3 regions of the Paenibacillus sp. J22FR83 genome follow, and region 1 is predicted to be linked to each of the others. Evidence: riboswitches for the same ligand, from Rfam matches in the RefSeq annotation. Region 1 holds a riboswitch; each other region holds the start of a gene.

Region 1 (8,173 bases):
CTGGGCGTAGTAGCCATGGCTTTTCATATCCTGTATGCGCTGCTGCGAAAACGGTTCGTGGTACGTGCGGAGGAGGTGGTGAGACCATGAGAAAACGTCGTTCTACCGCTTTTTATATATCCATCGCAATCTTGGCGCTGTTCCTGCTGGTGATGCTGTTCGGGTCCTGGTTGAAGCCGCATGGCATCTCGCCAGAGGATAAAATCAACATGATTCAGTATCAAGAGGACGGCAAAACCAGATATGCCATCCCGCCATACGCACCCAATAGTACCTTCCTACTTGGAACCGATCACCGTGGATTCGACATGCTCAGCCTATTATTAAATGGGTTAAAATACACATTAGGCACGGCGCTTGGTCTGACCTTGCTTCGTTTTATCGTGGCGTTGCCCTGGGGCTTATGGAGCGGGATGACGAGCAGAGGGCGTGGCCTTCTCCGTTCCTTACAATGGGCGGTTGCGGCGGTGCCGGCTTTTATTTTCCTCTATCCGCCGCTAGCGGGGATGTATTATGGGCTAAGGCTCGATCTGGGAGCCAAAGCAGATCCGCACAATAAGCTGCTGTTCAGCATCACCTTCGTTATCTTAATAACCCTGATCGGCATTTTCCCGCTGGCATATCAGATTGCAGATCGGACACGCTTTTATAGTGGCAAAATGTTCATAGAAGCCTCCCGCCTCATGGGCGGTTCGTTCTGGCATCGGACGCTTCGGCATATTTTCCCTTCGATGCGGAATGAAATGATGTTCACCTTCTTAAGCGAGTTCATGCAGGTGTTGTTCCTGTTGGGGCAGCTAGCCGTATTCAATATCGTGCTCGGTGGAACAGAGACGATCGGCGACGAGGAAGCCGGCTTCCAGATCACCATCAGCACCTCAGGGGAGTGGCTGTCACTGATCGCCTACGGCGCACGTTATATACGTCTGCACCCGTGGATCATACTGAGTGCGGGCACAAGCTTTGCGTTGTTATTCCTTTCCCTGCAATTTTTCCTGAATCAGCTCAAGCGCCTCTATGGCGAAGAACGCCAGCTGATGTAATAGAGTCGAGTGTCCATCTGAAGGGTGGGGCTCGGCTTTTTTTGTTGGTCGTGTAGAAAAAGAGGCGCTACATAACAATTAACTGGAAAATCTACAGCTATTTTCGAACAAAATGGACGGAATTTACAAATAGATGGATTTTATCCCGTTATTTCTCCCGGATTTGCCTGATATGCCGGAAATGGCCATAATTAACTGTACATTTTCCAGCTATTCTTCAAAAGAAGCCAAATCAGGGCAATTTAACTGGAGTTTTTCCATTTATTATTGTGGAAGCCCCTCAAATCTAGCTACTTTTACACACCAATCCTCCCTCCCAAGCCACAATTCCTCGCCCCCCACCAATCCTCCCTCCCAAGCCACAATTACCCCCACCACATCACCTCCCGCCCCCTAGACGCTAATCTACCGCTTGAAAAAACGGGATCAACAAGTCGCGAGTACACTAGGAACACAATTAATGTTACAATGGTACACATTATGTGTTATAATACCTTAAAAGGAGGCGGACGAACCATGGAGGACAAACAAGACAAAACGAAACGACTCTCGGTTTATTTGCCTGAGAAAGTGAAATCCGAGTTAGAACAGATGGCGGATGATACGGGGTTATCGATGACCCAGTTGATTGTCATGGCGACGCAGGGGCTGCTTGCTAACTATGCTGCACAGGGTGGCGCGATTTTTGCGGATCTGTTGTCAGCGCGGCATCGTATTCTACACGAGGTGAAGGAGAAGCAAGCGCTTCTTGATCAGGAAAAGCTGAACATGCAAGCTTACTACGGCGCGCGAGCGGAGGAGTATGAGCGGATTTATCACCGGGAGGATGCGGATTATCAGCAAGAATTGGCGCTTCTGTCTAATATTCTGAAGGGGCAGGTAGAGGGGCACCGCGTGCTGGAAATTGCTTGCGGCACGGGCTACTGGACACACATTGCCGCAGAAACGGCGACAAATCTTGTTGGCGTGGACATCCGCCCAGAGGTGCTGCGTATCGCGGAGTCGAAGACATGGCCGAGGGGGAATGCGTCCTTCAAGGAAGGAGACGCCTATGAGCTCTCCGAGATAGGAGGAGAATTCGACTTCGGGCTGGCGAACTTCTGGTTTTCGCATATTCCGCGGAATCGAATCGAGGGCTTTTTACAAGGTTTCCATGAACGGTTGGGCAGCGGGGCTCAGGTGTTTATCGCAGATAATGTGTATGTGCCGGGCAGGGGCGGTGAGCTTATCACCCTAGAAGATAGCGAAGACACTTACAAAAGACGTGAATTAGCCGACGGATCCAAGCATGAAATACTCAAGAATTATTATAGCTACGAAGAGTTAAATGATATTTTCCGACCCTTGTCGCAGCATTTGCGCATCTTCGTGGGAGCCAGCTTCTGGTACGTCAGCTATACGATTAAATAGCTCTGACCCATCCAACATGGGTATGATGCATATAATAAAGGAGGCCATAACCATGAGTGTAACATTCCATACGACGGTGATGAAAGCCCATAATAAAAATGCCACGGGGATCTCTATCCCCGAAGAGGTCATGACGACGTTAGCAGGGGGCAAAAAGCCAAGCGTGTCCGTGACGCTGAACGGCTACACGTACCGGACAACCGTCGCTGTCATGGGCGGTGAATACCTAATCCCGCTGAGTGAAGCCCATAGACAAGCATCCGGCTTGAAAGCGGATGACCCTGTTGAGGTAACGTTGGCGTTGGACCTAGTCCCTCGGACCGTGGAAGTTCCAGCCGACTTATCTTCAGCGCTATCTGAAGCGGAGGGCGCCGTACAACGTTTCGAAGCCCTCGCTTTCTCCAAGCGCAAAGAATTCGTCCGCCAAGTCGAGGACGCGAAGACACAAGAGACGCGCCTACGCCGGATTGCCAATGTTGTTTCGCAGATGAGCAGCACTTAGCGGTACATTATTACTGCTTAACACTTAGTGTCCTGATGTGAACTTCAGTCCGAGCACACCGACCAGAATTAGGACCATAAATAAAATCCGAGTCAAACTGATCGGTTCATCGAGAAATAGCGTACCAATGATAATCGCGCCGACTGCTCCAATGCCGGTCCATGCCGCGTAGGCCGTTCCAATGGGAAGGGTTTTCGTTGCTACAGCTAAGAAATAGAAGCTAACAATCATGCCAAGAATCGTAACAATCGAAGGGACAAGTCGTGTGAAGCCATTGGAGAACTTTAATGAGATCGCCCATACGACTTCAAATACACCTGCAATAGCTAGAAATAACCATGCCATCATGAACACTCCTTTATAAGAGGATATAGTAATGTCAGTGCCACAAAAAAACAGAGAAAAGCCCGGGAATATCGCACGAATGCGATAGACTCCCGGGCTTTTCTCCCTCCGTGACCACAGCATATTTGCTGTGTGTTTTCCCTTGGACCAGCCGACGGTAAGACGCCGCGGAACCCTAGAAAACGACATGCCGTTATTATAGGCTCGCTAACATGCGATGTCAAGTTACACATTTTGACTGCTGCCTGTTTAGCTTGTCCCTATTCCTCTAGCGCTATGTTGTTCAATGCCAAATGCGCACGGAACATAGCCATCGTATCAGGATGCTCTTGTTCGGGCACCCATGTTGCGGAATCCCAGATTTTAGACAATTTAAGGGCGCGACTGCAGTGGACGAAGCATTCCTGCACCTCAACGCCGACCGCGGCGATTGGCGATTTGCCATTAAGCTGCATAGTCGCAAGGAGTTCCTCATCATTCGTCAGCCAAGCGCGTCCATTGACGCGAAGTACGTTCTCAACGCCAGGGATGATGAAGATGAGGCCTACTTGCGGGTTGGCCAGTAGATTATACATTGAATCGACTCGGCGGTTTCCCAGTCTTTCCGGATAAACGAGGCGGTGATTATCGAGAATGCGAACGAAGCCGGGGCTATCGCCGCGCGGGGAAACATCACATAATCCATTCGCACCCGAAGTGGATAAGAAGAACAAAGGTGATTTGGCGATGAACGCTTGGGCGTGCTCGTCAATTTGATTGATTACTTTATTTTGTACGGCAGGATGAGGCTCTCCGATTATAGCTCTAATTTCATTGATGGAACGAACGATGCCGGGAAATGGGGGTGAGGTACTGTCTTGTATGTTGTCCATGCGTTCTTTTCCTTTCTCGAGGCCAGGAGGCCCTTATTCAAAATATCATTGCGGAACATAATAAAATCGGCTGTATGTCTCCGTGGGCTCCCGCCTTCGCAGGAGGGCGGAGCCGGTTATTTGGTGTTTCCTAGTATACGCCGATAGCCTCGTTCCAATGAATGAAGCCCTGCAAGCCGCTCTTACGAGCAAAGCTTGCAGGGCTTCATTCTGTGCCGAGAATATTACTTGGATTCAGCAGTTAGTTGATTGTAAATATCATCCCATAGAACTCGTCTGGCTGATACGTACCGCTTCGCATAATAGGATTCGCTCAACTTATTCTTAACAACACCTTGATTGGTAGCGGAGTGAACGAATTCACCATTACCGAGGTACATCCCTACGTGAGAGATACCGCTGCCATCTGTGTTGAAAAATACAAGATCGCCCTTACGAAGATCACTTTTGTCAACCCAGTAGCCTTCACTGTTTTGTGATTTGGAGCTGTGTGGAAGATCGATGCCGAACTCATCGAACAAGTAGGACGTGAACCCAGAGCAATCGAACCCTTTGAGTGTCGTTCCTGCCCATTTGTAAGGAGTCCCAACAAGGTCGTTTACCGCTTTATCCATATCGGATGCTGCGAAAACGCTTCCTACACTTACGCTCAAAAACAAAACAAGACTAAAAATAAGACCAACAACTTTCTTCAACTGCTTGTCTCCTTCCGGTGCCTACGAGGTTAGCTGGAGGGTTCGGTTGAAGGTTCCCTATGATCCCTGTCTTGCAAGATCAATTCACCCGGAGTGGTTCCCCCGTTTCCCCAAAAACTGAGGAATTCGGCATGAAATATTTGGTTTTTTGATGCTAATATTTTTATTTCGTCATAATGTTTGAAATTCCTCTTTTACGGGTACATAAATAGGCAAAAAAATAGTCTAATTGTTCGGAAAATAGACAAAAAAATCCCCATTCTCAAAGAGAAGGGGATAATGCTTGTTTATTCACTTTTTTGCCCGATATTAATTGGATATTTTGGCTGAAAGTAGCTGATATTGGGAAGATATGCCCCAAATTTGGATGAATATATGAAAGAGTGGGTAGAGTTGATAAATGATTAGGGCTACTAGCCCTGCCCATAGATATGTAGCTGTGACTGTGACCCCTGCCAAAAGCCATGTGAACAACAATAGGATAATGGCAAGTCCGATAATCGGCAGCGAATTACGAAAGAAAGAGAAGAGGGTTGATAAGATCCCTAGCTTGGCTGCAATAGCGAATTGCACGTACATAAATAGAAGCTGCAAGAGAAAACCGTAAAGCATCAGGCCAAGTATCCAAGGAAGAAGCTTCATTACAATTTGTTCGTAGGAACCACTATGCCCTAGCAAATAAGACGCTTTGGGAATAAGCCAAATGAGTGGAATCAGCGTTAGCGCCATGCGGATCAGATATACGAGCAGGAAAGGGAGCATGAGCTGCTTCATCCCGCGAAAGAAGCGATAACCAGCATTCTGGTGAGAGTGGGTAAGCGAATAGTAAACACCGCCATTGAAGAGAGGCGTCAACAACATCCGAACACACAAGAGGGCAGCTAACCACCATAAATAGGAATGGCTGAGATCTGTTTTAATTAATTGGAACTGGCTTTCAGCTAGAAAAATCTGCAATGCCTGCTTGGGCTGCTCAGCGCCAGGGAACCGATGCATGAGGGGGATGAGTATTCCCTGTACGAGTTTATACAGGAGAACACCCCAACCCATCTGATATAGGAACAAAATGATCGTGGCAAAGGGCTGCGCCATTGCTGCCCTAAAGCCTGATTTGATATAGGTGGCCAACGAGGGTCCCTCCTCAGTGTATGTTATGAGACGTAAGCCAAGTCCTCACCAGGCAACTGAGCCAAATACGGCTTGTAGGAATTGAATAATGCCGAGATTCCAGCGGATTTGCCACTTCGTATTTAATTGTGTTTGATAAAAGTTGTTGATGTGCTTATTTTCGAGAATCAGCGTGTACTTAGGATCAATGCGCACCCAATCGACAGGGGAGGCATGGATCAATTTGAATTCGATACTACCTTCCTTGCCATCCCATGTTTTATCTAGCGTAGTGCCATCAGCGAAGTGGAACTGAATCGGCACTTCCTGTGAGTTACCGCCAAGCTTCACGATACGGACCGTACTTTCGTAGGTCTCCGAACCCTTGGTGCCCTGTGGCTGAACGTGAACACTCTCGACGGAATAATCTATCATCAGATTGCCGTAGACATATTGATTAAAGAAGTCGTCCCAATCTGTTTTACTAATCTCCTCCACGACCTGTTGGAAATCTTTCGTAGACGGATGTTTGAACTGCCACTTCTGGAAGTAAGATTTCATGATGCGATCCATCGTCTTGGTACCGACTTGCGCCTCAATAGCTTTGAGTACGAGCTTGCCACGCGTGTACACATTTTCGGCATATTGGTCATGCCCTGTATACGCCCATGCTTCTTTCTGAAGTCCATTGGGTGAAGTGATATAACTGGATTCGACAGGTAAATTAGGTACTTCCCCGTATTCGGCTTCCATGACTTTATCCTCTGCATAAGAAGTAAAGCCTTCATCGAGCCATGCTTCTTCGAATTCGTTGCTGGCAACCAGTCCATAGAAGAATTGGTGGCCGATTTCATGGACGACGACGCGTTCCAGTTCTAAGTCTGGATCTTTGTCGCTGGCCCCCCATGCGGTGACTAAGGTTGGATATTCCATACCGCCAGCACCATTCCCACCAGGAGGAGGGACGACGATGGAGAGGGTCGAGTAAGGATACGTTCCGTACCATTGACTGTAGCGGGAAAGTGCTTTTTTGGCCGCATACATATACCGATCCTTCAAGTTTTGATGGTTTGGATCCAGATACAATTTGATTTTGACGCCTGGAATTTGTGGTGTAGAGAAGGGTTCTTCCACGTAGACGAAATTAGGAGAAGCCGACCAAGCAAAGTCATGCACGTCCTCGGCATAGAACTGATATGTCTTCGTGCCCTTGTCCGTCACAGCAGGTTTAACAGGAAACCCTGTAGCTGCCACCGTATAATTCGCGGGTACTTGAATTTTCACATCATACATGCCGAAATCGGCATAGAACTCAGAATTCCCATGGTATTGATGGAGATTCCAACCAGGCTCGGCTCGTCCCCTAGTCCCCTTGCGCTCATAAGCGGCAACCTTCGGAAACCATTGACCAGCCATCACGAAGTCACCGACATATCCCATCCTGGCAAAAGCTGCAGGCAGCTTAACAAGAAATTCGGTTTTGATCGTTACACTTTCCCCAGGCCCAACAGGTTTGGTTAACGGTATTTTGAGCAGCGTGTGGTCATCCTTATTACCGTCATCTGGTTGAACGAATGACATTCGTTTGGAGAGATCATCACCCGCGTCTGATTTCACGGAGAGCAGCTCCATACTGCCAGTACTCTCTTCTTTCGCTTCATCTTCTCGCAGCTTTCCGCCAGATTCACGCATGAACGTCGTTTTCTTCGAGGCGAATGCATTCGGATAGAGGTGAAGATACATGTCTTGTACAGGGACTGAGCCAGGATTTTCCCATGTAAGTGTTTGTTGACCTTGGAGTTGTCTCGTTTCTGGTGTGTAGGCAACATTCATGTGATATTCGGCAATACGGTAACTAAGTGGTGTTGAAGTTTCTAACGGTTTGCCATTATCTGCAGGCTGCATGTCCGGTGTCTGAACATAGGGAACTTCTTTAGAGACGACAGGAACAGTCCCTCGTGGTGTGGAGGGGAGCAAGGTGTTCGTTATTAACACTGCGCCGGCAGCAAGGAGCATGACAGCAAACCACTGTACCTTGCGGCTATTGAATAGAGCATTCATATCCATGAGATTCACCCCGCCTAAACAAGCATCTACAGCATGTATATGTAGACAACCTAGGGAATATTTCTGCGAGGCGAAAGAAATATATGAAATGTCCATGGGAGCCTGCCGCCACTTGTTCTACCGAGTGACTTT
Region 2 (8,173 bases), on a different contig from region 1:
AGAAGAAGCTCTGGCCGTGCTGGAAAACATGGGAGTACCTCGTAATGAAATTATGACCGTCATGATGGATAATTATATGGACATACCCGATAATAATTACAATTCGAATCCGAATAAGAAAAGTCTTGCATTTGAGGTGGGGATGGCAACTTCCACAGCGTTTACGGTAATTGGGATTTGTATTGGCTTTGTTTTGTATTGGGGTCCGATTATTTGGGGAGTTATGTGTGCGATTGGTGGATTTATTTTAGGATATTGCATCACGAGGTTCTTACAAACGAGAGTGTTTAAACATGTGCTTCGGAAAAAAGTGAAACTACCCGAGTTGGCTGTCATTATTCAATGCCATGAGGAACGCTATCGAGAGATAACGCATGTGTTGTGGGAGTATCAAGCATTATCTGTGGGAAAGATGTAAAGAGGCTAATGGATCTGTATCCAATAGCCTCTTTCGATTTACAACCTAAGTATTCTTATTTCATAGCAGCTAATTCATAATCAAACCACGTTCGAATCTCGCCTGTAGCCAAGTTTTCAATCGTATTATTGCGATGCTTAATGAAGATGTCTCGGTTTTTATCCAAATAATAGTCGCCAAAAACATAGTTAGATAATCGTTTTGTTTCCAATTTCGTATTCAGCGTATAGAGCCCCGCTGTGTCTTGCGCAGTATAGTCCTTATTTGAAATACCATTCAGTACGATATATAGACTACCATCTTGGGATGCTGGATTGGGCAAAGAAAGGTTCGTTAAACCTAATACCATAACATCCGATTCATGAAGCAATCCGTTTACCATTTGGACAGTACCATCTTGCTTGAGCAAGCCAACGCGTGCACTTCCCCCAATATAGTTATTTCGACTAGGCAATCTGTCAGAAGCGATCCATACTGTACCATCAGAATTGGGGATGACGCGATCAATCTTTTGATTGAAGTCCTCGAGTCGTGTCACGTTCCCATTTTGAATGAGAAATGTATAAGTCGAGCCATAGTTTGGACCAATAACCGGAAGGGGCAAGGTCAAATTAATGGATAAGATCGTTCGATTATCGCCTGCAGCGAATGCCTTGTATGTATGAACAGGGGCTCCCCAGTCAGCCGCTTCCCATACATCGGCGTCTGTTAATGTGTATACTTTTAACTCACCATAGTATAAATCACGATCTTTACGCACCAACTCTACGGGTTGGCCAGCTAATGGATGTGGTGTGGTGGATAGGCCTTTGATGAATTGTTCTTGTTCTTTGAGATTTTTCCATTGTACTTGCAAGTTGCTTTTATCCATCTTCAGCATTGATTTGGAAGGGTCCGCGTTAAGCAAGGAGTAGAAATATAACGAATGATCATCGTCACCGATGATCGAATAGATGGCATTTTGTCCGCCAACTAGCGATAGGCCTTTCTCATCACTCCATTGGATGTCGATCTTAAGAAGATCATGAACGAATCGCCAAGTCAGTGGCATATAAGTTACATCTTGATACGTTAGAAAAGGGTAGGGCTCTGTTCGATTATTGATTTCGATCTGATTCATTGTGATCGGCACATCAGCAACTTGGACAACGTAACTGTTTGCATTCCGCTTCGTTGTTAGATCTTGTTCGAGTGGTGTTTGACGAATAGGCGGAGGGAAGTTGCGATTGGACCAAATTTGCAATCCATCCGCATCACTCCAGTTGTACTCAATGCCGAGCGTTTGGAAGTTATTCCACGTCATGGGTAAGTAAGTGATGTCTCTATACACGAGAAACGGGTATTTACTATGAGCGATATCCATATTCTGACCATTAATTTGAACGGAAAAATAGGGCAGAGATGCTTTCACAGATACGCTAGCTGAAACCTGTGTTGGAAGTAACGGAAACAACCAAAACATGAATCCGAGAATGACAAACGTGCATTGTATGGCAAATTTTTTCAAATTCATCACCCTTTTCTAAATTTATATAGCTACTGATTAGACGCAGGATGATGGGAAAAGTTGTATGTTTAAAGGAGGAGATATCCAGTTGGTGATGCTGTTGGTAAATTTTGAGTCATGATCTCACTGATTTCCCATGTTACAATCGTTGAGATCCAAGCTGGATCCATAACTTAGAAGGCCGAAGCTTTTTTGAAGCACGGGGGAACCAATCTTTGGGGTGAAGTCGCGTTGTGCGACCGGGTGATTACTCTTTGATCCGAATCCGACAGCTAACCTCGCAGGCCGCAAAAAGGAGAGGTTTGATTTGAAGCGTTACAAGAAGCTAGTTATGACAGGTGCCTTAGGTTTGAGTGTGCTTATGGGGGCAAACGCAGCGTGGGCTGCAACGGGAACGCATACCGTAGCGGGGAACGATACCATGTGGTTAATTTCTCAGAAATATGGCGTCAGCCTTACTTCGCTTATTCAGGCGAATCCACAAGTAGCCAATCCCAATGTGATTTGGTCGGGGATGAAGCTAAACATTCCTGGAGGCTCGGGCACAACCGTTGTGACGAAACCACAGGTTACGCCAACACCGACTCAGTCCACTTTTGCAAGTCAAGTGGTTACCTTGGTCAACCAAGAACGATCGAAGGCAGGATTGAAGCCTCTAACCAGCAATAGCGCACTGACGACGATGGCGCTGGATAAAGCGAAAGATATGTACAACAACGGATACTTTGATCATACGTCACCAACGTACGGTTCACCTTTCGATATGATGAGCGCTTATGGTATTCCTTATTCCTACGCAGGTGAAAATATCGCCAAAGGGCAACAAACACCACAAGCCGTCATGACCGCATGGATGAACAGTTCAGGTCACCGCCAAAACATTCTAAGCCCGAACTTCACTCAAATCGGTGTTGCCTATTATAACGGTGAGTGGGTACAGGAGTTTATTAGTAACTAAATGTATAAATCGAAGATCATGGCAGTCTCCCTGTGGGAGGCTGTTTTTTGTAATTTTAAAAATCCATCTACTATTTGTATGTGATAGTATTATAGATGTTGGATCTGAGAGGTTGTAATATGGAATTTACATAGATGATGGAGATGATAGCATGACTATAGCAGAAGAAAACTACTCCAAACCAGTCGGAGGATGGCTACTTATTTATTTATTAACACTACTAATTAGCGCGACTTTATATGGGATGGGAACGATTAACGGATTTAGCCAATTTATTCGAGATTTTCAAGAAAGAAATGGGATGCTTATCATCATAGATGTTGGAACAATAATAAAATTACTCCTATCAGTTTTGATTCTTTATTTATTTATGACTAAGCAGGCTTATACTTATAAGATGATAATTGGGTTTGAACTCCTTTGTATTTTAATAAGAGTGTTCTCTCTAGGATACGTAATAATACGCTATCATGTAATACCAAACTCGTATTATGTGTCGATCTTAATAGGATTGGTTAGTATGGTATGGATCTTATATTTTCTGAAATCGAAGAGAGTAAAAGCTACGTTCGTCAATTAAAAATCTAATAGGTTTAGTTAATGAATAATGAGGTGCATCCAGTGATCAAGATACTCACACAAATCGAAATTGAAGCAACGATAGATGTTTGTTTCGACATGGCATCAGATATTGATATCCATACGCAAACTGTATGGCCACATACCAAGGAGCGTGCGATAGCTGGAACAACATCAGGCATGGTTCGCGGAGGGGATACGGTTACTTTTGAAGCGAGACATTTCTTCATTAGGCAAAAACACACGTCACTCATCTCAAATTATATTCGACCGTACCGCTTTGTTGATGAAATGTTGCGGGGGACGTTCAAAAGCATGCGACATGAACACGAATTCATTGATTTAGGTGGCAGAACATTAATGAAAGATACATTAAGTTTTGAGGCCCCGTTAGGCTGGATCGGATGGGTCGTGGAGCGGGTAGTATTGCGAAGATATATGACACGATTTCTAAACTATCGGAATGAGCAGTTGAAGATGTTGGCTGAAAAGCAGGGGATGGCGCAGTAGAGGAGTATTCTCCATTTAGTTCGATTTTGCCTACTTAAATGGGACAGATGCCGTAGATAAGCGGGAATAGTTCGATTTTACCTACTTAAAATGCGTTTTACTGCGGGTCAGCACGGAAACTTGTTAAATAGGTGGGTAAAATCGAACTATTCACTCATCAGAGTCGAAATCCTTGTATGCAGTTCGGTTTTTTCGGACTAATAACCAAATGCGTGCTGGGCTCTTATCCCATTTTCAATAAACTCTTCGAATTCCCTGTTAGGTGTGGTGCACAGTTATTGACCGTGGGCCACAAACTTCGCCTCAAACCGCGCTTTAAACGTCCGAAACATCCACAGATTCACATCCCACAAATCTGAAACGGGTTGCTGTGTGAACGGCAGTACCGGCATATACGGCGGCGGCCCGAATTCTGGCGTGAAAGTCAACGTGTCAGCACCGGCATGGAATCGGTGCTGGCAAATCGACAGCCATAAGCCGATGAAGGTTTCCACATGTTCGGCGAATTCTGGTGCCCGCGGGTCCGATACCTGCGGACCTTCCGGGTAGCCGACGCGCCCGTGAATGTGGATGGCGCGTGCTAGGCTCAGCTGGACGTCCTCGTCCTGCGGACTCGGCATGCTTTCGCAGGCTGCGCACCAATGACTGAAGTCGGCGCCAATCGTAAGCGCCGGCAACTGCCTCAACACGGCCGCCGTTTGCCACGGCGTGAAAAAAGCTCTCCCGCGATGCGTCTCATGTGCGATCGGAATCCCGATCTCTTGCTCGACACGCAGCGCCGCATCGAAGAATCGCAGCTGCTCATCAGCAGTCATGCGATCAGCAGCGCTGTGCGAATTAATCAGATCAGGTCGCAGCGCAGCTGCACGCAGCACCTGCTCACGAAATGATTGGATGTGATTCGGGCCACGCGTCACCACTTGTGCGATGAATGATAAGTTCATCTCATCCAAATCTTTTCGAAATTTTGCATCATCCTTAGCGTCGGCAGGAGGTATGTACTCGACACCGTAATAGCCAGCCTCTACGATTTGCTCCAATTTCCCCTTCCAGTTACCGTTCCATTCCCACAAGGATTTATATCCATTTAATTGCATATCCAGTGCTCCTTATCTCATAGCTCATTAGAAATATCTATGAGTATAGGATACGCGACACCATAAAGCTTAGCGTTTCTTCAGAAATACTCAACCTATTCTCACCATGAGAGATGTCTGTAGGCAGTGGGGGATAGATTCGTCCATCGTTTGAATTGTTTGCTGAATTGCGACAAATCCTTGTACCCCAGTTGTTCGGCGATATGTTCAATAGAAAGGGTAGGGTCTATGAGCATGAGCTTAGCTTGACGGAGTTTGATCGTGCTTAAATAATGCCGTGGCGAGACCCCATATGCTTTGTGAAAAACTCGATTGCAATGTGCAGGACTATAACCGAGTTCTTTGGCCATGCGTGTTATTCGAAAAGTTTCCTGCCCTTGCAGCAGTGTAGATGCTTGTGCCTCGATTAAACCTGCAAGCCGTGCAGCTAAGCCAGAATCGCTTGATTGGGAAGAAGAAACGACAGTCTCATCGAGCAATATTTCGCTTAACGCGGTGAAAATACGAAAAGAAGCATGCATCGTCTGCAATTTCAGACTCAATCCGCTGGAGGTATTTTCTCGTGCTACTTGTGCGAGATCCATAAGGATTGGGCGGAGTAAGCTCTCCATTTTGCTCCCAGCTGGGTGAACGATTTGCCCAATTTGACTTAATTGCTGACGAAACCAAGGATCAGTAACCTCCAAATGCACACACACATACTCCATCGTGGCATCGTCGACTGCGCCTAAGCTTGCATGCACTTCATTCGGAAGTATCCAAACTAATTCGCCTTGTTTTTGTACAAAATGCTTGTCCCCTACACGCATGCGTTGTGAACCGTCTAAGACAAGATTGAGCTCAAACATCGGATGTTGATGCTCAGGGAATGACCACTGCGCGTTAACCTTGCGAAGATGTGCGGCAAAAATCCGGAAAGATGCTTGTACATCAGGCAGCATACCGCCATGAACGACATTATCGAGACCCGCGGGTAAGGATTCTTGTTGAAAGACTTTCATACATAAAGACTCCTTTAGGAAGAGGATATATGCTATTCGTTACCCTAACTATCTCACTTATAAAGCTAGGAATCAAATGTTTCTTTTGTCCAAATGAAAGATCATATTGCCCATGGGTTCAGGGTTTTGATCATTGTATAATAAGGGCAAATAGCAGAGAGGAGCATTATCCTGATATGAAGAATCACTTTTTCAATGCACACCATTCGCCAATCGGCGCATTTGCAAGCTTTACACTTGGATTTCCAGGCAAGAGCGGAGGGTTCGATCTTGAACAAGCACGTCCGCCAAAGCAAAATATATATATTGGACTAGAAACGACCCAAGGAGGCACTTATGATGCATTGCCTTTCTTTGAGTATGTGAGTGAGGACGAAAGTCTTCGTTATGATATCGAAAATCCGGATCCAAAGCCGAAAAAAAAGAAAACGGTATTCCCATTTGCACAGGATGAGGTTGGGCGAGAATTCAATGTCAGTACGGATACGTGGACAGCTGGGGATTTGACATTCACACTTATATCTCCTGCTCAGTCTGTACCTGATCCTACAACAGCCAGTGATGAGGAGTTACGTTTAGCGCTCGTTCCCGCAGTGCTTGCTAAGATAACTGTGGATAATACCAAAGGAACAGCAGCAAGACGAGTATTCTTCGGTTATCAGGGATCAGATCCCTACAGTGCGATGCGCAGGTTGGATGATACGATGGAAGGTGCCGCGGGAATAGGTCAAGGCCGAATTACGGCGATTGTTTCCAAGGATCCTGATGTACGTTCAGGACTTTATTTTAGTATTGAAGATATTTTGAAAATGAAAATTGCAGAAAACTTGACTTTCGGACTCGGTACCGTTGGAGCTTTATTCGCGGATACCCCTCCTGGTGAGAAACGTTCGTATGATTTCGCCATTTGTTTCCACCGTGGAGGCATTGTAACGGCAGGTCATGATGCATCCTATACTTACACACGTCTATTCAAGAATATTGAGGCCGTTGCCCATTATGCGTTAGGTCATTTCAATGAATTATTCGCATTAGCGCAAACTTCAGATGCCAACATTGCAAATTCTCGCTTATCGGATGATCAGAAGTTCATGCTTGCCCATGCGATCCGCAGCTATAATGGGAACACGCAACTGCTGGATATGGATGATGAGCCATTCTGGATCGTGAATGAAGGCGAATACCGGATGATGAACACGTTCGATTTGACAGTTGACCAATTGTTCTATGAGATAGCTGCCAATCCTTGGACGGTTCGCAATGAACTTGATATGTTCGTGAAACGGTATAGTTATGAAGACAAAGTTTGTTTCCATGGCGATCCTACAGAATACCCGGGTGGCATTTCGTTCACGCATGATATGGGCGTAGCTAACACGCTGTCTCGTCCAGGATACTCCGCTTATGAGCTCTACGGTTTGGACGATTGTTTCTCTCACATGACGCATGAGCAGTTAGTGAATTGGACTTTATGCGGAGCAACCTATGTAGCTCACACCGATGATCAAGCATGGCTGCAAGCGAATCTTGCGATTTTCGAGAAATGTTTAACGAGTATGCTGCATCGCGATCATCCGAATCCAGAACTACGCAACGGGATTATGTCACTGGACAGCACACGCACGATGGGCGGAGCAGAAATCACGACGTATGACAGTTTGGATGTCTCGCTGGGACAATCGCGTAACAATATTTATATGGCGGGCAAATGTTGGGCGGCTTACGTGGCGATGGAAACGATTTTTGCTCAAAATGGTAGAGAAGATCTGGCTCTTATCGCAAGCGAGCAGGCGTTGAAATGTGCACAAACGGTCACGTCTTACGTTACGGAAGAAGGGTACATACCTGCGGTTGTTGGTGAAGGGAATGATTCCAAAATCATTCCAGCCATTGAAGGCCTAGTTTTCCCATACTTCACGGGCAATAAATCGGCATTGGATATCCATGGTCCTTATGGTTTTTATATCGAAGCATTAAAAAAACATCTGGATGTTGTCCTTGTTGAAGGTACTTGCCTATTCGCGGATGGCGGTTGGAAGCTTTCTTCGACGAGCAATAACTCCTGGTTAAGCAAAATTTATTTGTGCCAATTCGTCGCACGCG
Region 3 (8,173 bases), on a different contig from region 1:
TTTGACAGAAGCCGGGCAAGAGGTGGTACCCAAGGTACAGGAAGCGTTAGCACGTGTAAAAAATAAAACAAGAAGTGGCATCACCGATGCGGAGTATGACCAGATGCTAAGTCTCTTAAAGATTGTGCTGCACAATCTGACCGAGCAGGGGCAGGAATAAGGCAATGTGAGGAGGATGCACATGATGAAGGCGATACCTTTTATCGTGGTAGACAATTGCAAGGATGAGATCAAGTATTACCAGGGCATTTTCGGTGGCGAGATCACGATATTGCGCACGCAAGGAGAAGTAGTGCTGAACGCGGACCTGCATGTCGAGGGAGCCATCCTTAAGTTTGCTGACACGCTAGCGGCGAAGCCAACTTTGAAGGGCGATTACGTGAGAGTGTTCGTAACTATCGAGAAAGAAGAAGCGTACCGAAGCATCTACAGTGAGCTGGCTGTTGGTGGTTCTATTAACGTGGGCATGTATGAAGCGCCGTTCAACGGACTGCTTGCCATCGTTACAGATCGCAATGGCGTCTGCTGGGTATTGTCGTATTATCGATAAGAGAGGAAGAGGCTATTCAAAAGTCGATTTGTAGACTCTTGAAATAGCCTCTTCGTTAAGGAACGACGAGAAATAACCAGCTTGCCGCAATTTAACTGGATTTTTTCCATCTAATCACCTAAATACGTCAGATACGAGCAAATTAGCTGTAGTTTACCCATCTAAACACGGATCGGCAGGCAGCTACTTTACATCTGCAATCCACAACCCTGCACCTGCGGACAGCACGCGCTAATCCGAGCCAAACACACAAGTGACTGTGGACTCCCGCTATTTGAACACCTTATCTCACAGTGCAAAAACCTTCACACCATAAGGAGCAATCTCCAGCTCCCCAACGCCAACCCTCTCACCTTCCAACAAGTCTTCCAGCTCCTCCAGCAGAGTAGCTTTGACTGGTTGGCTGGTGTAGTTCAGGATAAAGGCGAAGCGACGATCCTGCTTCACGCGGATCGCAACTTCCACCTCCGGCGGCAGCTCCGCCCAACCTGCCGTAGCAGGCGCAAGTCCGAGGCGGCGGATCAAGCCATCCGCTATTGCGCGGCTGAACGCAGCCCCGAAATAATAGGCTTCTCCGCTGCCGTAAGGGTTGCGGGTGAGCGCCGGTTTGCCGGTATAATAGTCGCCGTCAAACACGGCTAAGGTCTGTACGCTGTCATTCTCGGGGTGGAGAATATCGTTGAACAGCCGGGCAGGCGTACTGGCTTCGTCTCCGCCATCGATCCAGCGCATATGAGGTGTCGCTGCCTCATTCAATACGAGCGTAAAGTCTTCGACTGTTATGCCGCACAGTTCGGCGACGAGACCTGGGAATGGCGTCATTCGGCAATGACCGCGTTGGTCTTTATAACCGGAGCGAGCTCCGAAGATCAGCTTGCCTCCCCCTGCTGCATATTGCTTAAGCAGCTCCGCCGTTGCCTCCGACATGATGGCAGGATGAGGGTAGATAAGCACTTTGTAACGCGATAGGTCTGCCAAAGTAGTCTTCTCTTGCACATACAAATAGTTGTATGGAATATGGCTGAACTGCAGCGCTTTCCCCCAGCTATACTCGCTTTCTTTCGTCAGAGGACCGTGCCAAATGTCGAACTCCCCGTCCCATTCATTGTCATAATCGTGCAAAATGGCTACACCCGCTGTGAAACGGGACCCAGCAATGACCTCTCCGATTTTGCCCAATTCCCGGCTAATTGTTGTAGCTTCAGCCACTCTGCGGTTAGGACGGTTGTGATAATCGTTAATCCCATGCCAGTAAATTTCGGTGCCGAATGTTGCGGTTCGCCATCTAAAATACAAGACCATGTCCGCTCCATGAGCAACAGATTGATACGTCCATAATCGCATTTGGCCTGGCTTAGGTGAGGATTGTCCCATCCGGTTCGCCCATCCGCCAGGGCCTGACTGCTGCTCCATGATGCAGAAGGTAGGGGAGATGGAACGCACTTTGGTGAGCTGGTTGGAATAGCTGCGATCCAGAAGAGGATTCTCGCGATTGGCATCGTTCCAAATGGTTGAGAAGTTCGGATACGAGTCATAAGAATAGAAATCTAGCAACTCATCCGTCATAGCATGGTTATCCAAATGACCAAACATCCCATTCGTTGTAACCCACTGCTTGGGTGCCAGCTTTCGTAAGATGTCAGCCTGCACACGGGCAAAGGAGATCGTGTTATCCGAGATGAAACGTTTTTCATCCAGCGCTTGATGCGGATTTGCAGATTCGCTAGGCGCAGGGCGAGTCAAGTGCACTTGCTCCCAATTGGAGTAGCTCTGGTTCCAGAAGACAGTTCCCCAAGCCTGATTTAACGCGTCTAAGGAACCGTATTTCTCCTGCACCCATGCCCGAAAAGCTTTGTGGTCGGCCTCGGCGTAGAAGACGTTGACTTCGCAGTTAAGTTCATTGTCGATCTGCCAGCCAACTACGCCTGGGTAGTTCGCATAATGAGTGGCCATAGCCTTAGTTATTTTCGTACAATAGTCGCGGTAGATAGGGCTGCTGTAATTGTAGTGACGTCTCAGCCCGTGCTGATACTGCACACCCTCGAATGTGGCATTCAAGATTTCGGGATATTTAAAGGTCATCCAAGCGGGAGGCGTAGCCGTGGGAGTGCCAAGAATAACTTGTAGTCCATGTTCGTGAGCCAGATCGATCGCCCGATCGAACAGATCAAAGGCGAATACCCCTTCTTCGGGTTCAAAGAAATTCCATGCAAATTCACCCATCCGCACGATGGTAAAACCGATTTCTCGCATTCTCGTATAATCATCGGCCCACATAGCCTCTGGCCACTGCTCAGGGTAGTAGCATACGCCTAGATCAAATTTCTCGCCAGGAATCGTCTTTTCCATGACTTGTAACATCCCCATTCCTATAAGGTATACTAATTTCTTGTTATTGAAAATTCTTTATGTACTCATTATATTGCTTTGTAATATTATGTATATAACATCATTTTGCTCGAGATATCAGATTTTTGCGCATCGGAGGACACATGCGAATTCATTATGTATTACCAGAGCCGATGTATAAACACTATACGGTGTATCCGGATATGATCGGTCAATATGCAGAATTTCCAGAACATCAAGAGCGGAGGTCTAAGGGGCAGCTGCAACAAGCAAACTTGCATATTGTGTTAAGCGGTAAGGGATATGTCAAAGCGAACGGGAAGGAATTCGGCCTGGAAGCAGGGCAGGGCTTCTATTACGGAGCGGGCCTTGAGCAAGAGTATCGATCGGATCCGAATGATCCTTGGCAAGTTTTTTGGGTACACCTTGCGGGTGAGGGACTCGACAGACTGTTGAATGATCAAGGTACTTCAGCAGTGTGGTTGTTTACGTATAGCGATGCCTCCAAGCTGAAACAACTGACCGTGGGTTTATTGGAAGAGGCATCTCCCCATAATCGAAATGAGGTGCAATTGGCGGTAAAGCTCTATGAATTGATGGCTGAGCTTGCCTTGCGTGCGGAGACGCATGGTACGGTCACGATTCTAGATAAGCGTGCGCGGATGAGAGAGGTTGCTGAATATATTCGTACGCATTGCACGAAGCCACTAACCCTCCTGCAGATGGCCGAGCAGGCTGGCTTCAGTACGTATTATTTTAGTCGAATGTTTCATGAAGTGATGGGGCGGACTCCGATGGTGTGGCTGTTTGAATGCCGTCTTGTTGTAGCCAAACAACTGCTTATGTCTACCGAATGGACCATTAAGCAAGTGGCCGAGCATATCGGTTTTTCCCAGAGCAGCTATTTTATTGCTCGATTCCGGGAGCACACGGGGCTGACACCACAAGAGTATCGGCGGTTGTATCACACGTAATAACTAGCAAAATATAGGATAATCAACGTCACCATTAAATGTATGCGCTTTCATCGACTACCAAAGTCAAATCTGCATAAATTAAAGGTGAATCTAGGTTTTACATTCGGTTCAGATCGGCGTAAGATTCATTACGACAAGTTGATTTTCTGTAAAATTAAACCACTTAATTCCCAACTGGGAAACGGGGGAACCAACCGAAGCCGTATAAGCAACACATGGCTTCATGGGGTGAATCCTGATGCTCGCAAGCATTAGGTAGGACGCTCTCAAGTCCGAATCCGACAGCTAACCTCGTAGTGCATTGAGAGAGAACCGCACACTCGCCTTCTTATGTGAAGAAGCCCGAGCGTAGAGATTCTCTATGCTTAGGGCTTCTTTTTGTTTGCTTTTAACCTTACAAATTTGAGGGGGCCGTGCCATGCATGCAATTGAAATCACCAATTTGACCAAAACTTATGGGAATGCAAGAGGCATCACTGATGTTAGTTTTACCATCGAAGAAGGGGAGATCTTCGGTTTTATTGGACCGAATGGCGCGGGGAAATCGACCACAATTCGAACGCTGCTATCTCTGATTTTTCCAACTAGCGGCAGTGCCAAGATCTTCGGGAAGGACTGCATCCAGTTTGCGCCAGAAATTAAGAAGGAAATCGGCTACTTACCATCGGAAGTTTTTTATTATGACAACATGAAAGTAATTGACCTGCTTAAGTATTCGGCTAGCTTTTACAAGAAAGATTGCACCCAAAGAATTAAAGAGCTTGCCGAGATCATGCATCTGGACGTGACGAAGAAAATTGACGATCTATCTCTGGGAAATAAGAAGAAAGTGGGCATTGTTCAAGGGCTGCTGCACGACCCTAAGCTCATTATCCTGGATGAACCGACGAGCGGGCTGGATCCGCTTATGCAACAGAAGTTTTTCGAATTGCTCGAACAACAGAATAAAAGGGGAGCGACGATTCTTTTTTCCTCTCACATTTTGAGCGAAGTACAGCGGCTATGTGATCGTGTTGCGATCATTAAAGAAGGTAGAATCGTAACCGTTGAGAAGATTAGCACGTTAAAAGAAAACAATTTTAAGCGTTTTAAAATTGACACGGCGCAAGCGCTCGACCCCCATTTCTTCAGGATGCCCGGGGTCAACAACATTGAAGTCCAAGGTCAGACGACGAGCTTCTTATTCAAAGGCAATATTAATCAAGTCATGAGAAAAATAGCCGATATCGACATTGCGAATCTATGGATCGAAGAGCCTGATTTAGAGGAGATCTTTATGCATTACTATGAGAAGGAGGCTTAAAGGCATGAATATTTTCCTGCATGAATTGCGAGCTTATCGTAAATCCACGATCACGTGGACGTGCTCCTTACTTGCTGTTATCGTCTTATTCTTATCCCTTTTTCCTTCGGTTTCCAAAGATTTTGCACAGTTCTCTTCCGTCTTAGAAGGGTACCCAGAGGGGGTTAGGAAAGCGCTGGGTATTCAAATCGAAACGTTTGGCACCCTGCTTGGATTCTACATGTACATCTTTATGTACATTACGCTTTGCGGAGCTATTCAGGCCATGGTGTTGGGAGCGTCGATACTCTCCAAGGAGGTTCGTGAGAAAACAGCAGACTTTCTGCTTACGAAACCTGTAACGCGGACGAAAATAGTGACTTCCAAGCTATTAGCGGCTGTTGCTTCCTTAGCGATTACTTGTGTGGTTTATATCGGGGCAGCCTATATGATGGCGCTTCAAGTCAAGACGGTCGATTTTGATGGGAGCATCTTTCTACTGATTTCATGTACATTACTGTTTATCCAGCTGATGTTTCTAGCGATGGGATTCGTTGTTTCGGTTGTGTTTTCAAAAATAAAAGCTGTTTTATCCGTCAGTCTTGGTACGGTGTTTGCCTTTTTCGTAATCGGCATGATCGTTGCCGTAGATGGGGAGGGCGCTAAGCGGTATTTTTCCCCATTCAAATACTTCAGCGGGACGTACATGCTTACAAATGCAAGTTATGAAACGCCCTATGTCATTGCAGCTATCGCGATTATCGTTGTTTCGATTACGGTGAGCTACTTCATTTACACGAGAAAAGACGTTCATGCCGTATAAACGTAGGTGAGAGGAGGGAACGAGAAGTGAATATGTTCTGGAGAGAACTGAAAACGTATCGGAAATCAATGGTTTTCTGGAGTCTTGGGCTCATTTTTTTAGTCGCAAGTGGCATGAACAAGTACCAAGCAACGGCGACGAACGGACAGATTAATGATCTGATGGCAGAAATGCCGAAGTCCCTCCAAGTCATTATGGGCGGTGGCGCGTTAGATTTATCGAAAGCCAGCGGCTATTTCGGCATCCTAGTGCTATACTTCTTGTTGATGGCAACGATTCATGCGGCAATGCTTGGCGCCAATATTATTGCGAAGGAAGAGCGGGATAAGACGGCAGAGTTTCTATTCGTGAAGCCTTTGTCGAGGCACAGCATCGTCACGTGGAAGCTGCTAAGCGCTTTCGTGAACATCCTTATTTTTAACCTCGTGTCCTGGCTGTCGAGTATATGCATTGTTGGCGCTTATAGCAAAGGGGAGGCCGTTGGTGGAGATATTTCCATCGTCATGCTGGGGATGTTGATTGTGCAGATGCTCTTCCTGGTCATTGGCACATCTATTGCAGCCGTGTATCGAAACGCCAAAAGGGCAGCCTCACTCGCAACAGGCTTCATGCTCATTACCTTCATCCTGTCCATTGCCATTGACTTCAATAGTAAGCTGGCTTTCTTGAAATATGTAACGCCGTTTAAATTTTATGAGGCGAAGAATATCATGTATGGCGGCGGGTTTGATGCTGTCTATGTCATCATTTCGGCAGTTGTCATCGTCGGCCTGACCGTGGTCACGTATGCCGCTTTTGGCAAACGTGATTTGCATGTGTAGCGGGGCATCATGTGAAGTAGAAATAGCGTCAGTTAAGTAGCTAGCTTTCAATTAACTGTAAAACCTACAGTTAAATTCCCCATATCACCTGTGATTTTGCGATTAGATGGAAAAAGTACATCTAATCTGGGCGAGTTTGTCCGTTTAGTGGGTTTTCGCCGAAATTAGCTGTAGGAAATCCATCTATTGCTCGCAACTGTAGCAAATCGGCAAAATTAGCTACATAAAATCCATTTCATTTGTTGGGAGCGGCGGGGAAAGTAAGGCGGTATTGGTTTAAGAGGTAGTTGTAGTGGCAGTTGAATTCAGAAGTAGCCGCAGAAGTAGCAGCAGCAGTTGAAGTAGCCGCCGCGATATACACCTACAAAAAAACCAGCTAACAATCCTCATTTGGGATGCTAACTGGTTTTTCTTTTGTCACGCTTGGGCAGCTAGACTCATTTCTACGCACATAAGGATAAAAGCGCCAGCGCCGTGCAAATCGTTCTCGCTCGTAGGACGGGCGATATAGTGGGCGTAGTCGCCTATTCCTGTACCGATACAGATCTGGCCAATGATGACGTGACCATTCTCATCGAACTTCAGGGTATCAATGACCCCTTGGTATCCTTTCCACGCATAGGCCAAGTACTTAGGATCCAAATACCCGAAGCGCACGGCTTTGGCAATAGCGTGTACATACAGAGCTGTGCAGGAGTTTTCCAACCAATTGTCCGCCATGTCGCCTTTATCGACAACCTGATACCATAAGCCGGTAGCGGCATCTTGATAGGGAAGCAAGGCCAGAAGCAGGTCTTGAAGGATGCTCGTCAATTCGGCTTTGTCTTTGTGGTCCGCAGGAAGATATTCGAACATTTCCAGCAATGCCACTGGATACCAACCGATTGCGCGGCCCCAGAATTCCGGTGCCAAGCCTGTTACAGGGTCAGCCCAAGCAGCAGCTTTGGTTTCATCCCAACCGTGATACAGCAGGCCAGTGTTAGGGTCCTTGGTATGCTTCTCCATGAGGATCGCTTGATAAGTCATCATGTCGAAATAGTCGGCTTCGCCAAAGGTTTTACCGAACTGCGTAGCAATCGGCCCAGCCATATATAAGCCATCCAGCCACATTTGATTCGGGTAACGTTCCTTATGCCAGAAGCCACCAGATGGGTTCGTTTTCCATGCTTTTAAAAGGGGAACCAACGTATGCAAGGCTTTCTTATATCGTTCATCGCCAGTTTGCTCATACAGATTGAAGAGCAGCACGCCAGGCTGAATATCATCTAATTCTTCTGGGTTGTATTTCTTAATACTGCCATCAGGGAGAATCTGGCTATCTACCCATCGCTTGATATACGTATAGTATTTATCGTCGTTCGTTTCCCGCCA

What was found. A riboswitch is a leader RNA that binds a small molecule or an ion and turns the genes downstream of it on or off. The one in region 1 is predicted to bind cyclic di-AMP.
Region 2: it holds a riboswitch for cyclic di-AMP, as region 1 does, so the genes downstream of both, AC58PV_RS09540 (CAP domain-containing protein) here and AC58PV_RS29110 (C40 family peptidase) in region 1, are expected to answer to the same signal.
Region 3: it holds a riboswitch for cyclic di-AMP, as region 1 does, so the genes downstream of both, AC58PV_RS12910 (ABC transporter ATP-binding protein) here and AC58PV_RS29110 (C40 family peptidase) in region 1, are expected to answer to the same signal.

What each region holds. Positions count from the first base shown of each region.
Region 1 is NZ_JCAUAM010000020.1:107,897-116,069, forward strand. Features, by position in the region: gene AC58PV_RS29080 (ABC transporter permease subunit) at 1-90, shown strand, start outside; gene AC58PV_RS29085 (ABC transporter permease subunit) at 87-1,043, shown strand; gene AC58PV_RS29090 (methyltransferase domain-containing protein) at 1,560-2,453, shown strand; gene AC58PV_RS29095 (YdeI/OmpD-associated family protein) at 2,506-2,955, shown strand; gene sugE (quaternary ammonium compound efflux SMR transporter SugE) at 2,980-3,300, opposite strand; guanidine-I (ykkC/yxkD leader) riboswitch at 3,388-3,490, opposite strand; gene AC58PV_RS29105 (MSMEG_1061 family FMN-dependent PPOX-type flavoprotein) at 3,561-4,172, opposite strand; gene AC58PV_RS29110 (C40 family peptidase) at 4,397-4,867, opposite strand; cyclic di-AMP (ydaO/yuaA leader) riboswitch at 4,871-5,009, opposite strand; gene AC58PV_RS29115 (hypothetical protein) at 5,177-5,995, opposite strand; gene AC58PV_RS29120 (M1 family metallopeptidase) at 6,041-8,041, opposite strand.
Region 2 is NZ_JCAUAM010000004.1:219,864-228,036, forward strand. Features, by position in the region: gene AC58PV_RS09530 (hypothetical protein) at 1-418, shown strand, start outside; gene AC58PV_RS09535 (hypothetical protein) at 474-1,925, opposite strand; cyclic di-AMP (ydaO/yuaA leader) riboswitch at 2,095-2,227, shown strand; gene AC58PV_RS09540 (CAP domain-containing protein) at 2,233-2,883, shown strand; gene AC58PV_RS09545 (DUF2569 family protein) at 3,035-3,463, shown strand; gene AC58PV_RS09550 (SRPBCC family protein) at 3,505-3,972, shown strand; gene AC58PV_RS09555 (sugar phosphate isomerase/epimerase family protein) at 4,248-5,069, opposite strand; gene AC58PV_RS09560 (helix-turn-helix transcriptional regulator) at 5,171-6,070, opposite strand; gene AC58PV_RS09565 (glycoside hydrolase family 52 protein) at 6,247-8,173, shown strand, end outside.
Region 3 is NZ_JCAUAM010000006.1:168,473-176,645, reverse strand. Features, by position in the region: gene AC58PV_RS12930 (MarR family winged helix-turn-helix transcriptional regulator) at 1-160, shown strand, start outside; gene AC58PV_RS12925 (VOC family protein) at 182-550, shown strand; gene AC58PV_RS12920 (beta-galactosidase) at 839-2,899, opposite strand; gene AC58PV_RS12915 (AraC family transcriptional regulator) at 3,043-3,873, shown strand; cyclic di-AMP (ydaO/yuaA leader) riboswitch at 4,027-4,191, shown strand; gene AC58PV_RS12910 (ABC transporter ATP-binding protein) at 4,295-5,179, shown strand; gene AC58PV_RS12905 (ABC transporter permease subunit) at 5,184-5,981, shown strand; gene AC58PV_RS12900 (ABC transporter permease subunit) at 6,014-6,802, shown strand; gene AC58PV_RS12895 (glycoside hydrolase family 88/105 protein) at 7,220-8,173, opposite strand, start outside.